DNA from 2 places in the Flintibacter sp. SJQ-8 genome. Region 1 is predicted to be linked to the other one. Evidence: riboswitches for the same ligand, from Rfam matches in the RefSeq annotation. Region 1 holds a riboswitch; the other holds the start of a gene.

Region 1 (7,321 bases):
AAGAACAACTTCGCTCCCCCTCCCGCCCGGGAAGGAGAGCGAAATCAGGAATGCTTCTATCGCGGCTCATCTATAACAGTTCATAGACCGGCCTGTGGCCGCCCGACTCCGACTGGTTCAGGGACAGCACGTCCCCGTCCACAAAGATCAGGTGGTCGATCAGCTCCAGCCCCACCCCGGCCAGGGCGGAGCGGATGACGTCGGTGGTCTGCCAGTCGGCGGCGGAGGGAAAGGCCAGGTTGCTGATGTGGTTGTGGGCCAGATACAGCCCGGCGGAGCGCAGGCTCATGGCCGCCTCGGCAATGCGGCGGATGTTGATGTCGGAGGCATAGATGCTGCCCTCCGACACCTTGCGCACCCCCAGCACCTTGCCCTTGCCGTCCAGGCACAGGATATAGACCATCTCGTTGGCCGCCCCAAAGAAATAGGGGGACAGCACGGCGGCGGCCTCCTCCGGGCTGTGGATGATCTGCCCCGGCGCGCCCCGCTGCTCCTGATACCGTCCGCCGATGGCGGGCACCAGCTTCAGCAGCACCGCCGTGTGCTCCCCCACCCCGGGGACTTTTTTCAGTTCCTCTGCCGAGGCGTCCAGCACCCCGGCCAGACTGCCGAAGTGGTCCACCAGCCGGTGGGCCAGCTCGTTCACGTCCCCCTGAGGGATGGCGTAGAACAGCAGCAGCTCCAGAATGCGGTGGTCGGACCAGCCCTCCACGCCCCGGGCCAGGAATTCTGTTTTGACCCGCTGCCTGTGCCCGCTGTGTCCTGGCATGGTGGACCGACTCCCTTTCTGATGGATTTCTTTCCCGCTTTTTTACTGCTTTGCGCCGTACTGCTCCAGATAGGCCTCCATCTTGGCCTTCATGTCATCGTCGATATAGACCTTGCCGTCCACAGGGCGGTTGTGGAGGAAGTCGATGACCTCCCGCACGGTGACGATGGGGAACACCTTGATGCCATAGTCCTGGCGCAGCTCGTCCAGGGTAGAGCAGTCCCGAGTGCCCCGCTCCATCCGGTCCACCGAGACGAACAGGGCCTTCATGTTCACGTCAGCCACATGCTTGAACAGCTCGATGGACTCCCGCACGGCGGTGCCGGCGGTAACCACGTCCTCTACGATGGCCACGTCATCCCCGTCCTGGGGCTTATAGCCCACCATCGTGCCGCCCTCGCCGTGGTCCTTGGCCTCCTTGCGGTTAAAGCAATAGGGCAGGTCCCGGTCATAGCTGCGGTAGAGAGAGGCGGCGGCGGACACAGCCAGGGGGATGCCCTTATAGGCGGGCCCGAACAGGCAGGTGATGCCGTCAGGCATGTTCTCCTGGATGCAGGCGGCATAGTAGTCCCCCAGCTTAGCGGCCTGGGCCCCGGTCTTATAGTTGCCGGTGTTCACGAAATAGGGGGTCTTGCGCCCGCTCTTGGTGGTAAAATCCCCAAAGGTCAGCACGCCGGAGCGCACCATGAAAGTGATAAATTCCTCTTTATATGTCATGTTCTTAACCTCATTTCGTTTTTTCCCGGCAGCACCCGGGGAAGTTGGTATCATTATACCATTCTTTTCGCCGGGATACAACAAATAATCGGGGGACGATTTTTCCCATTGCATTTGCAGGGAACTTGTGCTACAATGCCATTCCAAGGAAAGGAGTGGTGAATATCCACCAAGAAAATGCAACTTTTTTCGGACTTTTGATCCCATTTTTGGGTACATCCCTAGGAGCGGCTTGCGTATTTTTCATGCGCCGCTCTCTCAGCGACATGGTCCAGCGCTCCCTCACCGGCTTTGCCGCCGGGGTGATGGTGGCCGCATCGGTGTGGAGCCTGCTCATCCCCGCCATTGACCAGGCCTCGGCCATGGGCCATCTGGCCTTTCTCCCGGCCTTCATCGGCTTTGGGATCGGCGTGCTGTTTCTGCTGCTGCTGGACCATGTGGTCCCCCACCTCCACCAGAACAGCGGCCAGGCGGAGGGTCCGGCCAGTCAGCTTCAGCGCACCACCATGATGGTGCTGGCCGTCACCCTGCACAACATCCCCGAGGGGATGGCCGTGGGCGTGGTCTACGCCGGATATCTGTCCGGCAGTGCCCAGATCACCGCCGCCGGGGCCATGGCCCTGTCCCTGGGCATCGCCATTCAGAACTTTCCCGAGGGGGCCATCATCTCCATGCCCCTGCGGGCGGAGGGGCTGAAAAAGTCCCGGGCCTTTGCCGGGGGCGTGCTGTCCGGGGCGGTGGAGCCTGTGGGCGCGCTGCTGACCATTCTGGCAGCGGAGCGCATCGTCCCCGCCATGCCCTATTTCCTCAGCTTTGCCGCGGGCGCCATGCTCTATGTGGTGGTGGAGGAGCTCATCCCCGAGATGTCTCAGGGCAAGCACTCCAACATCGGCACCGTGTTCTTCGCCCTGGGCTTCAGCGTCATGATGATGCTGGACGTGGCCCTGGGGTGACGTCTCCCGACGCCACACCGTATTTTCAGAAAGTAGGTATGATTTATGTACATGAATTTGCATCGCAGTGTTCTCCGCCGTCTGGCCGCCGCCGCCCTGGCCGGGACCATGATGCTCTCCCTGGCCGCCTGCGGCAGCAAGGGGGGCAGCTCCTCCAGCACTTCCTCCAGCACCAGTTCTTCCACCTCTTCCAGCACCTCCAGCTCCTCCGCCCAGAACGACGGTAAACAGCAGCAGGCCGACGTTCTGTCCGCCCTGTTGGTGGACATCAAGGGCAACGTGGAGGTGGGCAGCGCCGGAAGCTCCCTGAAGGCCGTGCCCTATGCCGCCGCCCTGCTGAACTGGGCCTCCTCCAGCACCCTGAGCCAGGAGGAGATCGACGTCATCGTCAGCGAGATGCTGAACACCGTCTCCGGTGACGAGAGCGCCGCCGCCGAGTATGCCGCCCAGCTGGGCCTGGTGAATGCCGACTGCCAGGTCCTGCTCAGCGACGACGCTGAGGAACTGCTGAACGAGGCTGGGTGCGCCGACGTGAACACCGACTGGTCCGAGCAGACCGCCGGGGTGCTGGGCCTGGTCATGGCCGCCGCCGGGGTTGAGAACTAAACACACGCTTTGAAGTGACAGAAGGCCGCCCGCTGGGGCGGCCTTTTCTTTTAGGACTTTTCACAAAAATACAGAGTTTCTTTCAAATTTTCCAGAAACGCTGTTCAAATGACCGAAGTTATGCTATACTATGTCTGTCACATGTCCGGGAGGACATTTTTTAAGAGGAAGGCCCCACGCCTGCCTCTTTTTTTCCGCCCGGACACACTTTAGGAGAGAAGAAGAGAGAAAGCGAGGAAAATTATCATGTTTGATGCGTTGTACGCAGGCTTTGCCGGGCTCATCGCCAACATCAGCAACTTTATGTACAGCTATCTGCTGATCATCCTGCTGCTGGCCGCCGGAATTTACTTCACCTGCCGCAGCAAGTTCGTCCAGCTGCGGTTGCTGGGGGAGTCGATCCGGGTGGTCAGCGAGAAGTCGGACGACAAGCACGCCGTTTCCGCCTTCGAGGCGCTGATGGTCTCCACCGCCAGCCGGGTGGGCACGGGCAATATCGTGGGCGTGGCCAACGCCATCGCCATCGGCGGCTATGGCTCCGTGTTCTGGATGTGGCTCATCGCCCTGGTGGGCGGGGCCACCGCCTTTGTGGAGAGCACCCTGGCCCAGATCTATAAAAAGCGGGACGAGCAGGGCGGCAGCTATGGCGGCCCCTCCTATTATATCCAGGCCGCTTTAAAAAGCCGTTTTCTGGGCGTGGTCTTTGCCGTGGCCCTGGTCGCTACCTATGCCGGCGGCTTTAACATGCTGGCCTCCTTCAACCTCATCGACAGCATGTCCAGCTACAGCTTTTATGCCCACACCGTCACCCTGATGGGCCGCCAGTTCGCTCTGGTCCCCGTCCTCGGCGGGGCTCTGCTGGCCATTCTGGTGGGCATCTGCATCATGGGCAGCGGCAAGCGCATCGTCAAGGTCACCGGCGTACTGGTGCCCGTGATGGGCGTGCTGTACATCATCATGGCCCTGATCGTAATGATCCTGAACATCGGTATGCTGCCCCAGGTGCTCCAGCGCATCTTCTCCGCCGCCTTCGACGTGAAGGCCATCTTCGGCGGGGCTGCGGGCTTCGGCTCCTCCGCCGTGATGCAGGGCATCAAGCGCGGCCTCTACTCCAACGAGGCCGGTGTGGGTTCCGCCCCCAACGCCGCCGCCGCCGCCAACGTGTCCCACCCCGTCAAGCAGGGCCTGGTGCAGATGCTGTCCGTGTTCATCGACACCATTCTGGTCTGCACCGCCACCGCGATGATGTGCCTGTGCACCGGTATCATCCCCTCTGAGGAGCTGAAGGGCGCGCCCTTTGTCCAGTCCAGCCTGTCCACCACCTTCGGCCCCGTGGGCCCCTATTTTATCACCTTCGCCCTGCTGCTGTTCGCCTTTACCACCCTGCTGGGCAACCTGTTCTACTGCGAGGGCTGCCTGAACTACATCGCCGGGCACACCCTGGGCAAGGCCCCCATGAACCTGTTCCGGGTGGTCGCCTGTCTGGTGGTCTTTATGGGCGCGCAGATGAAGTTCGGCCTGGTGTGGGACCTGGCCGACGTGCTGATGGGTGTGATGGCCCTCATCAACCTGCCCGTGATCCTGATCCTGGGCGGCACCGCCATGCGGGCCCTGAACGACTATCTGGCCCAGAAGAAGGCTGGCAAGGACCCGGCGTTCAAGGCCGCCTCCATCGGCCTGAAAGAAAAAACCGACTTTTGGAACTAACTGCTCCCCCTATTTTTGCGCATTTTCTGCCCGCAGACCGGTGTTTTCCGGCCTGCGGGCGTTTTTTTGCCACTTTGCACAAAAACCCGGTTCTTTTTAGGACATATCTACAAAATTCTGGATTTTTATCGATTTCGGGGAATTTTGCGGGTAAAACCACAAGATGTAACCAGTTTTGTAACCCCCGCGTGCTATACTTTTCTCAGAAAGCGGGGGACAATATTTCCCGGTCCCCGGAAATAACTGAAACGGCAAACCGGCGGAAACGCCGGGGCGCAAAGCCATGGGGGCTAAAGCGGCACCGCCGCCATGCCAGCCCGGCCACCACATATTTCGATTTTCCTGAAAATAAGAAAGGAGAAACGAAAGATGGAACGTAAACTGAGAAAGCTATTAGCCCTGGTCACAGCCTTCAGCCTGTCTATGAGCCTGCTGGGCGTGACCGCATTCGCTGACGAGGACAATAGTCCCCCCCCCCGCGGACACCGACACCTCCACGGTGGAGCATTCGCATAACCCCGTCGCCTGCTCCACTTGCAATGGAACTCACAAGATCACCGAGACCCAGGACTGCCCCGACTGTGAAGGCCCGGCGGAGGTGGATATGGTCGAATGCCCCAAGTGTGAAGGCGAGGGGCAGGTACTCACCTGGGATTTTGACCACGTCTGCCCCATCTGCAACGAGAAAGGCTGCACAGATAATCCCATGTGCTTCATGGGATATGAACTTTATCCTATAGACTGTTCTAATTGCTCCGGCTCCGGTGAGATTCCCGACCCTGATGCCGTGGTCTGTCCTACTTGTAAGGGCTCCGGCGAAATTGAGGTCCCCGTGGACTGCCCCGACTGCGACGAAAACGGCAAGGTGGCCTGCACCGGCAGCTTTGACTCCGGCGTGCTCACTGACGTGAACAGCGACAGCGGCGAGGGCACCATGACCTACACCTGCGCCGCCTGCGGGGCCAGCTATACCGAGTCCCTGCCCGCCGAGGAGACCCTCCAGCTGGTATGCTCCAACATAAAGGTGACCTTCACCGCCCCCGCTTTTGTTCAGGCCGGCAAATCGCTGACCTACACTGTTAAGGTCACCAACAACAACAAGGTTGCCGCAAAGGGCCTGGCTATCTTCCTGAAATTCAGCAAAAACGTGACTGATGTTTCTGTTAAAAACGTGGTGTCGCCTGATTTTGACGCGGATACCCACACCCTGAAGATGAACCTGGACCTATTTGGTCCTGCCCAGACCAGTAAGGGCCCCAACAGCAAAACCATCACCGTCACTGCCAAAACTGTCTCTGGCGAGGGCGAGGATCAGACCGTCACCGTTGAACCCGGCGACGAGGTGACCGTCGACTGGACCGTCGACTATCAGACCCAGACCGTGGACAGCGGCTCCGCCGTCACCACCATCTCCAAGTACCCTGTCGTTGAAAAAGTGACTTTGGCCGGCCTGAACCTGGGCTATCGCTACTATGCCAACGCCAAGGGACCTGATGCAACGAACATGACGGGCACCCTCAACAGCTCCGTCTGTACCTTCGATTCCCTGGAAACTCAGGCGCTCTCTTTCGACGATGCGCTGGGCGCTGACAATGGCTTTCTTATCGACTTCCCCTTCTCCAACAGCGGCTCTGTGCAGAACTGCAAGACCGACCGCACCTGGGTCTGCGTGGGCTTTGTCCCCTACCGTGGCTACGGCTACACCGACATGAGCGTTCTGAAGAACTATATGTTCAGCAAGACCGGCGAGGACGGCTTTAAAACCGGCTCTCTGGACGATGCCAAAAACTTTGTGACGCAAAACGGCGGTGTGTGCTATGGTGAGGTCGCTTCCGCCGAACAGATCGAAGGCTTTGTAAAAGTCACCGGCAAGTCCGACTCCTTTGTTCTGATGACCGTGTGGTATCTGCCCGGAACCGCCGGTTTCGAGCTGCGGGACGGCTATGACCTCACCATTCCCGCCGTTCCCTCCGCCGGTTATCAGCCCACCAGCAAGGGCGTGACCGTCACGCCCGACCTGGACAGCGTCCACGCGGTGGACGGCAAGCCCCACACCTTTGAGGGCGAGCTGACCGTCACCATCGGCAGCAGTGCCCCCAACACCATCCACATCAACCTGAGCGATGCCCTGACCGCGCTGATGGGACGGGCCTCCCACCTGGGCAACAACGCCATCCAGCCCGGCGACGTGATGAACTATCACGTGAAGCTGGTGAACAACAGCGGCAAGGATTTTCAGTATGTAGCCAACTCCGCCTTTGCGGCCACGGTGGACCGCTATGTGGATGGCCAGCAGTCCCTGGGCACCGGCTTTGACGGCTATCAGATCGCCGCCTCCATCCCCGACGGCGGCACCGAGTTCTGCGCCATCCCCCGCCGTGTTGCGAATGATGCGCTGAAGTTTCTGGGTGTTGACAAGGACCTCAGCGACGAGGCCATCGGTGCTCTGCTCCTTGCCAAGGGCTACGGCGAGGGCGAGGACCTGACCCCCGCCCAGATTACCCAGAAGTACCTGGCCCCCTTCTATCTGGACTTTTTGAACAGCCAGCGGGCCGAGGATGCCCAGTTG
Region 2 (7,321 bases), on a different contig from region 1:
CAGAAACGGATTTATTCAGTTCCTCGTTGGTGCCCTCTTTCAGGTAATTCACAATTACAGTGCCGTCGCCATTCTTCGCATAGTGGAAGGTGACCTCGGTATTCTTTTTGATCTTACCCTCAGCGGGGTCGCCAGTCGCTTCCACAAAGTGATAGCCAGCGGGGGCGGCCTTCTGTTCGGCCTTATAATCCTGGCCGTAGAAGTAGTCGTTCTTAACGATGGTGTCAAAACCGTCGTGGGTGCTCTTGTCGGAGAACTCATACTTCACAGTCAGGGTGTAGGGGATCTGCTCGGTCTTGATGTCTACATGGTGGTTGGCCTGGATGTTTCTGATGCTGTAGCTGTACACGCCGTTGGCATCCGCATTGGCGGTCACGGCCTTGGGCTCGTCAGTACCGGCCTGGTCGGTCACGCTCGCCAGCTTATAGCCGGGCTTCAGCTTGAAGTTCACAGAGCCGTTCTTGCCCTTGCTATAGGTGAAGTTGTCGCCATTGATTGCAGTCACACCAGCGCCACCGGTCACAGTCACTCTATATTCATAGTGCTTATAGGTGATGGTGATATTGGGCGTAGCCTCGGCGTTCTTATTCAGCTGAATGGACTCAGGGCTGCGGCCAGTCTCGGTGTAGGTATCCACATTCTTGGCAGGAACGCCAGCGGCCTGGATCGTCTCCTCGTGCTCACCACGATAGGTATCGACGGCGGTGTTGGCATCAACAAGGGTCTCATTGCTGTCGGGGTCCACGTTATAATACTTGTGGGTCACAGTGTACTCAACGGGGGTCTTGGTGTCGTGGTAGAAGTACAGGGTGACGGTGGTGGTTTCCTGGCTGGGGGTGATGTCGGTGACAACCTCGCTGCCCTTTTCCAGTTTGCCGGTGCTGCCGGGGGCCACGGCCACCTGGTAGTCATACACAGTCTTGCCGTCATACTTCGTATAGTCGCCGGACTGGATGTTATACTGAACATCCCCGTCCTCATCCACATAGACGGTGCCGGTCAGGCTGATGGCATCCTTGTTATCGGGCTCGGCTTTGGGCTTGCCGTCCACGCAGGTGTAGTAGTAAGCCTCAACCTGATAGCTGGGCTTGATGGTCCAGGAGCCCTCGAACACCACGTCGTCGGTCAGATCGAATGTTCCATTCTCCTTGAATTCCACATTGCCGCTCTTCACGGTCCAGCCGGAGAAGTTGTACTTGTCGGAGGTGGGATTCTCAATGCGGGTCTGCTCAGAACCCCGCTTGAACCACTGCTTCTCGGGCAGGTCCATATTGGGGTTCAGGTCCTCGGGGGTGTTGTCGTACACATACTCCACGCTGTTCACATACTCCTTGGCGTAGTAGTGGACCAGCGTGTGGGCATCGGCCTTGTCGGTCACGTCGAGCGTATCGCCCTCAAAGATGGGATAAGTGCCGTCCTCCTGGACTTCGGTCAGCTTCTTGCCGTCCAGCTCAGAATACTGATAGACATACTTCACATGCTCGTCGCTGGTATCCAGGGCCTGGTTGGGGGCGTACACCTCAAGATCGGTCATGCCGTAGTCCGTTACCTTGCTCTGGAAGGCGTGGGGCTTCTGGACAGAATCGGTGATCTCGCTTGCGTTGCCGTTCTCGTCAAGAACCTTGAACTGCTCCTCCAGAGTGGACACCTTGTAAAATCCCTCGGGGATGTTGAACTGACCAGTGTACGCGGTCTTATTGCCATTCTGCTCAATGCCATACTGGAGATAAGTGGGATTGTTCAGCTTGATACCGGTGTAGTTGCCAGCATCCTCACTGGGGTCCAGCTTCACGCGATAGGTGTACTGGATAACGGTATTGCTGAACGAATCCTTATTGGTGGGGGTCCAGCGCAGGGTGCGGCCATCGCTGTCCAGCGTAATGTTGCCCTTGACGGTCTCAAAGTCCTCGTTCTCCTTGGGGCCATCCTTGGCGCTGCCGCTGACATAGGTCATCTCGTCGCCCATGGGGTCCACGATCATGGCGGAAATGCGGGTGGACAGCTCGGTAAAGGCGGAGTTCAGCGCTTCGGCATTATTGGCGTAGATATACTCGCCGTCGCCCTTGGCCATTTCTTTCAGCTTCGGGTTGTCCAGGGCAAAGCCCACGGTGTACACGTCATTTTTCTTGTTTTTAATAAAGTCTCTATAAGTGCTAGAGGTGTATCTATTGCCATATTCGCCGCCAGCAGTTGCTTCGCCGTCGGACAGCAGGACCAGAACCTTCTTGGTCACGGTGCTCTGATTCTGATTCAGCAGGTCGATACCCTTGTCCACACCGGCCATGATGTTGGTGCCGCCATCGGCAACCACATCGTTCAGGCTGTTTTCCTGCTTGGCATCGTCAGAAAAAGAGACGTACTGAACGTTAGCGCCCGCGGGCAGAGAATTCTCCAGTGCGGTCATTGCCGCCTTGGCAGACTCCAGACGGGTCTCATAGTTGACCCACTTGCCGTTCTCGTCCTTATACCGGCAGGGCAGCCAGTCGGTAGCATCACCCCAGCCGCCTGGAACCTCGTGTCTGACTTCTTTCTTTGTGCAGGTCAGCTGCCGTTCATAATGGCCGCCCAAAAGGCTGTCATCCTCTACCCAAACGCGCTGGTAGCACCACATACTATGCTCGTGGTCGCCCTTGTCGTGGTCAGGGTCGGTGCAGAACATCATGGAGCCGGACTTATCCAGGACGAACACCACGTCCAGGGGCTGCTGCTTGATCCTAGTGTCGCCGATGTCGGCGCGAACCGTGACTTCCCACTCGGTGTCGCCCACCCGCTCGGCGGTCTTGGTCAGGTTAATGCCGTGGCCGTTGACGTTTTCAACCGTGTCGGGCTTCAGGGGGTCGGGCTGGTTCTCAGCAACGTCCTCCTCAGCGAAGGCGCTGATCTGGACCAGGCTGAGGGTCATGACCATGGCCATGAGCAGGGACAGACCTCTGCGTCCAAGGCCCTTGAGCGAATACGCTCTTTTCTTCAATCGTTTGTTTCCCATTATTTCGTTCTCCTCCTCATTTTTTGCAACAGGAACGGAATACTGGCGGCCGGGCTGGCATGGCGTAATGCTTTAGCCCCCATTGCTTTGCGTCCCGCTCTTTCGGGCGGTTTGCCGTGGTCAGTGTCTTTCAGTGGCCCTGTGGGCCGGGGTCGCTGGGGTTTTGCCTGGGGTGGGGTCAGCTGCTCTTTTCCATCTGGCTGGCGCTCTCTAGGGCGCTGTCCATGAGAAGCAGCAGCTCCAGCACGCTGCGGAATCGCTGTTCGCCGCCGCCCTCCAGCCAGGCCACAGAGCCCTGCCAGCTGGCGTTCTGCCGGAAGATGACCCTGACGGTGAAGGTGGCGATTTTGCCCGTCCTGGGTCCTGTTCCGACTGCTGCGCTGCCCTTTCCCGCGGCGCTTGCGCCGAAGGCCCGGGGGGTGCTGAAAGCCTGGGGAAACTTTGTGGCGTCCAGCAGCCGCTCCATTTTCCGCAGGAAGTGGATGGCGCTGTGGAACTGCTCGCCGCTGTGCAGCTGGGGGTGGTAGAGCCGCCCGTCCAGCACACCGTCTTCATAGGAGTCGATGCACACCAGGGTGTTCCGGTATTCATTCGCCTGGACTCGGTTCTGCACGCTGTCAAGTCCTCCCCTCTCTTTAGGATGGCAACAGTATATCATATGATGGTTACAAAACCCGTTACATTTTGCTTTTCAACTCGCGGGCACAGAAAAAATCCTGCACAAATTATACCCAAACTTTTTGGGCAACTGGTACAATTAGGGGGTGTTTTTTGTGAGTAGGGTGTCATTTGGGGGAATTGGGGGGATTTGTGGGTACAAAGGCTATGAAAAAGGCCCGCCAGACGGCGGGCCCTCTCTCCACACATTCAATTCCCCATTCTCCGCCGCAGCTGCTCCGGGTTATCGGCGTAATTCAGCGCCGTCTCTCGGGTGATGCGGCCGGCCTGATACAGGTCCAGGATGGACTGGTCCATGGTCAGCATGCCCTCGCTGCCCCCGGCGGCGATGGCGTTGTCGATCTGGTGGTTCTTCCCGTCCCGGATCATGCTGCGGATGGCGCTGTTCATCTGCATCACCTCGAAGGCGGGGACCTGTTCCCCGTCCACGTCGGGCAGCAGCTGCTGGGACACCACCGTGCGCAGCACCGAGCTCAGCTGTACCCGGATCTGGGCCTGCTGGGCGGGGGGGAAGGAGTCGATGATCCGGTCAATGGTGTTCACCGCCCCCCGGGTGTGAAGGGTGGCGATGAGCAGGTGGCCGGTCTCGGCGGCGGTCATGGCCGTCTGGATGGTCTCGTGGTCCCGCATCTCCCCCAATAAGATCACGTCCGGGGCCTGGCGCAGGCAGGCGCGCAGGGCGGAGAGATAGTCCTGGGTGTCGATGGCGATCTCCCGCTGGCTGACGATGCTCTTCTGGTCCCGGTGGAGGTACTCGATGGGGTCCTCCAGGGTGATGATGTGGCAGTTCCGGGTGCGGTTGATCCGGTCCAGGATACACGCCTGGGTGGTGGACTTGCCGCTGCCCGCCGTGCCGGATACCAGCACCATACCATAGGTCAGCTCGGCCAGATCCATCACCTGGGGCGGGATGTGCAGGGCCTGAAAATCCGGTATCTCAAAGGCCACCACCCGCACCACCGCGGCCATAGACCCCCGCTGGCGATAGGCGTTCACCCGGAACCGGGCCAGTCCCCGGACGGAGAAGGAGAAGTCGTCGTCCCCCCGGGCCAGAAAGCCGTCCATGTCCCGCCCGGCCAGCTGATAGATGGCCCGCAGCAGCTCCTCCGTCTTGGGGGGCAGCAGCCGCTCGTCGTCCAGGGGCAGTATCTGCCCCTCGACCTTGGCGCTGGCCGAGCCGCCGGCCACAAAAAACAGGTCGGACGCCCGGCGCTCCACCGACTGGGTCAAATAGTCCATCAGCTCCGCCATGGGGATCGCCTCCTTTTGAAATGTAAGATCATGTGCTCCCGTCCCAAAGGTCCAGGTCCTCGTCCGCCTGCCAGTCCGCCGTGAAGACGGCCTGCCAGGCGAGGATCTCATGGCTCTCCCCCGTCAGCCGCACCCGGACCTCCAACGTCTGGGCGTCGGAGATGGGGCAGGCATAGGAAAAGACGCCCTCCCCCTCCGCCGTCACGCCGTCGGGGCGCTCCCCGGCCCGGAGCTGGGACAGGATCTCCTGGGCCTGACAGTCGGCCTGGTAATAGCCGGTGACGGCGCTCCAGCTGTTCTGGGCCAGCCGCCGGTCCGCCTGGGCCTGGGTGAGGAACAGCATGGCGAACACCGTGAGACACAGCACGGCGAAGATCACCAGCAGGGAGCTGCCCCCAACCACGGGCGCGGGATTTTTTCCCTCTCTCATGCGCTCTCTCATGTTCCCGCCTCCTGCCAGCAGACCTCCAGGGAGAACAGGCTCTCCCCGTTTTTCTCCGCTATGTCGATCTGTGCCCTGCCCAGCAGGGGCTGATCGCTCTCAACGGGCTGAACGGTGAGGGTATAGGTCGGCTCCTCCGCCGTCTCCTGCCAGGTCTCGTCCAGAGGGATGATCCAGCGCTGGCCGTCCAAATTGCCGCCCAGCTCTGCCGCAGCCTGGGCCAGGTCGCCATTCCGGGCTTTCAAGGTGTCGGCGGCGCTCTCTGCCCACAGCACGGCCCGGTCTGTGGCCTCCACCCGGCGGGATATCCCGTCGGCCAGCACAAAGGCCCTTAAGCACAGGGCGGCGGCCAGGGCGAAGACCAGCACCATCACTGTCTGCTCCATCAGCGCCAGGGGCGCACGGCTTTTCATGGCGTCGCCTCCCCGTTCAGGGGCAGATACAGGGCCAGGTCGGCCCGCTCCCCCCCGTCATAGCACAGGGCGGCCCGCAGCAGGCCGTCCTCCCGGGACAGTTCTAAATCTTCCGCAGGCAGCACCTGGGCGCCGTCCTCCGGGCCCATGCCGCTGCCGGGCTGGGCGTACAGCTCCATGAGCCAGCCGTCGTAGCAATAGACCCAGGTGGTGTAGACCTCACCGCCCTCCTCCTGATCGAAGGCCAGGGCGGGCGTGCCCTGTAGATCGGTAATTGTCACCGGGCCCTCCGCCTGACGCACCCGGGTGGCCAGATATTGGGCCCCGGTGCGTCGCTGATAGCTGTCCTGGTCCCGCTGGGCCAGGCCCTTGTACACCTTGGCCCCCGTCAGCAGGACGGACAGCACACAGACCGCGAACAGGGCAAACACCCCCAGGGGCAGCAGAGCGGACATATGCAGTTTTGTGTTTTGCTCTCTCATGTCTCCCGCTCCAGCACGGTGATGTCGGGCATCAGATTCGACCCCTCCACCTGATAGAACACCGCATAGCGCGACCGGTCGATCTGCACGCCCCAGTGCTCCTCTATGTAATCCAGATCCGGGGGATAGGCCCCCTGAGCGGCGTAGCAGGCCACCGCCGCCCGGCGGAGGGTCTCCTCCAGCTGACGGCGGCTCTGCTCCCCGCTGTCCGCGTTCAAATTACCCATGGCCCCAAAGAAGATGGCCAGGGCGCAGCATACCGTGGCCGCTCCCCCCACCAGGGAGAGCACCGCCCGGCATCTCTCTCGTCTCGTTCCCATGGCCGCTCACCCGATGGCGGACATGATGTGCATCAGGGGCAGCATCACCGACAGGAGGATGACCCCCACCAGCACAGAGGTCACGCCCACCAAGGCGGGCTCCACCCGGCTGACCCGGTCCTCCAGGGCGTCCTCCCCGGCCTGACCCAGGCGGCGGGCGATGTCCTCCATCACCCGGTCGCCGGAGCCGCTGCGCAGCCCCAGGGCCAGCAATCGGCACTCCGCCGGGGGCAGCACTTCGGACTGGCGCACCGCCTGGGAGAGCTCCTCCCCCCGGTCCAGCCGGTCCAAGCAGTCCCGGCACCGGGCCTGGGCCCCGGGGACGTCCTCCAGCAGGTCGGCGGCCTGGGTGAGGGCGTCCTCTAAGGGCAGACCGCTGGCCATGCCCATGGACAGGGCCTGGGCAAAGCGGCCATCGCTGATCTTCCGGGACACGCCCCGGTCCCCAAAGCGCCGCCGCCACCGGGAGATTAGCCCCTGGCGGAAGCCTTCAGACAGGGAGAACAGGGCCAGAAACACCCCGGCGGCGGCCAGCAGCAGGCACAGCACAGGCATCCCCCGGTCCAGCACCCGGCCCAGGGCCAGCAGCCCTCCGGCCACGCCGGTCAAGCTGCCGCCCAGCCCGGCATAGACCTGGTCGAACACCGGCAGCACCTTCGTCAGCAGCACCACGATGACCCCCAGCATGATGAGCATCAGAATACAGGGGTACAGCAGGGCAGAACGCAGGCGGCGGTCCAGGCTCATGC

The links. Region 1 has a riboswitch for cyclic di-GMP ahead of ACSAMP_RS00200 (LPXTG cell wall anchor domain-containing protein). Riboswitches for the same ligand answer to the same signal wherever they lie in the genome.
Region 2: another riboswitch for cyclic di-GMP. It lies ahead of ACSAMP_RS14355 (vWA domain-containing protein); the one in region 1 lies ahead of ACSAMP_RS00200 (LPXTG cell wall anchor domain-containing protein).

What each region holds. Positions count from the first base shown of each region.
Region 1 covers NZ_JBPJWR010000001.1:37,343-44,663, forward strand. The annotation lists gene ACSAMP_RS00175 (JAB domain-containing protein) at 71-769, opposite strand; gene pyrE (orotate phosphoribosyltransferase) at 812-1,486, opposite strand; gene ACSAMP_RS00185 (ZIP family metal transporter) at 1,732-2,439, shown strand; gene ACSAMP_RS00190 (hypothetical protein) at 2,485-3,045, shown strand; gene ACSAMP_RS00195 (alanine/glycine:cation symporter family protein) at 3,292-4,752, shown strand; cyclic di-GMP riboswitch class I at 4,993-5,081, shown strand; gene ACSAMP_RS00200 (LPXTG cell wall anchor domain-containing protein) at 5,252-7,321, shown strand, end outside.
Region 2 covers NZ_JBPJWR010000016.1:593,209-600,529, forward strand. The annotation lists gene ACSAMP_RS14355 (vWA domain-containing protein) at 1-2,986, opposite strand, end outside; cyclic di-GMP riboswitch class I at 3,028-3,112, opposite strand; gene ACSAMP_RS14360 (hypothetical protein) at 3,165-3,599, opposite strand; gene ACSAMP_RS14365 (type IV pilus twitching motility protein PilT) at 3,854-4,915, opposite strand; gene ACSAMP_RS14370 (hypothetical protein) at 4,944-5,357, opposite strand; gene ACSAMP_RS14375 (hypothetical protein) at 5,354-5,770, opposite strand; gene ACSAMP_RS14380 (DUF4860 domain-containing protein) at 5,767-6,252, opposite strand; gene ACSAMP_RS14385 (hypothetical protein) at 6,249-6,572, opposite strand; gene ACSAMP_RS14390 (type II secretion system F family protein) at 6,579-7,321, opposite strand, start outside.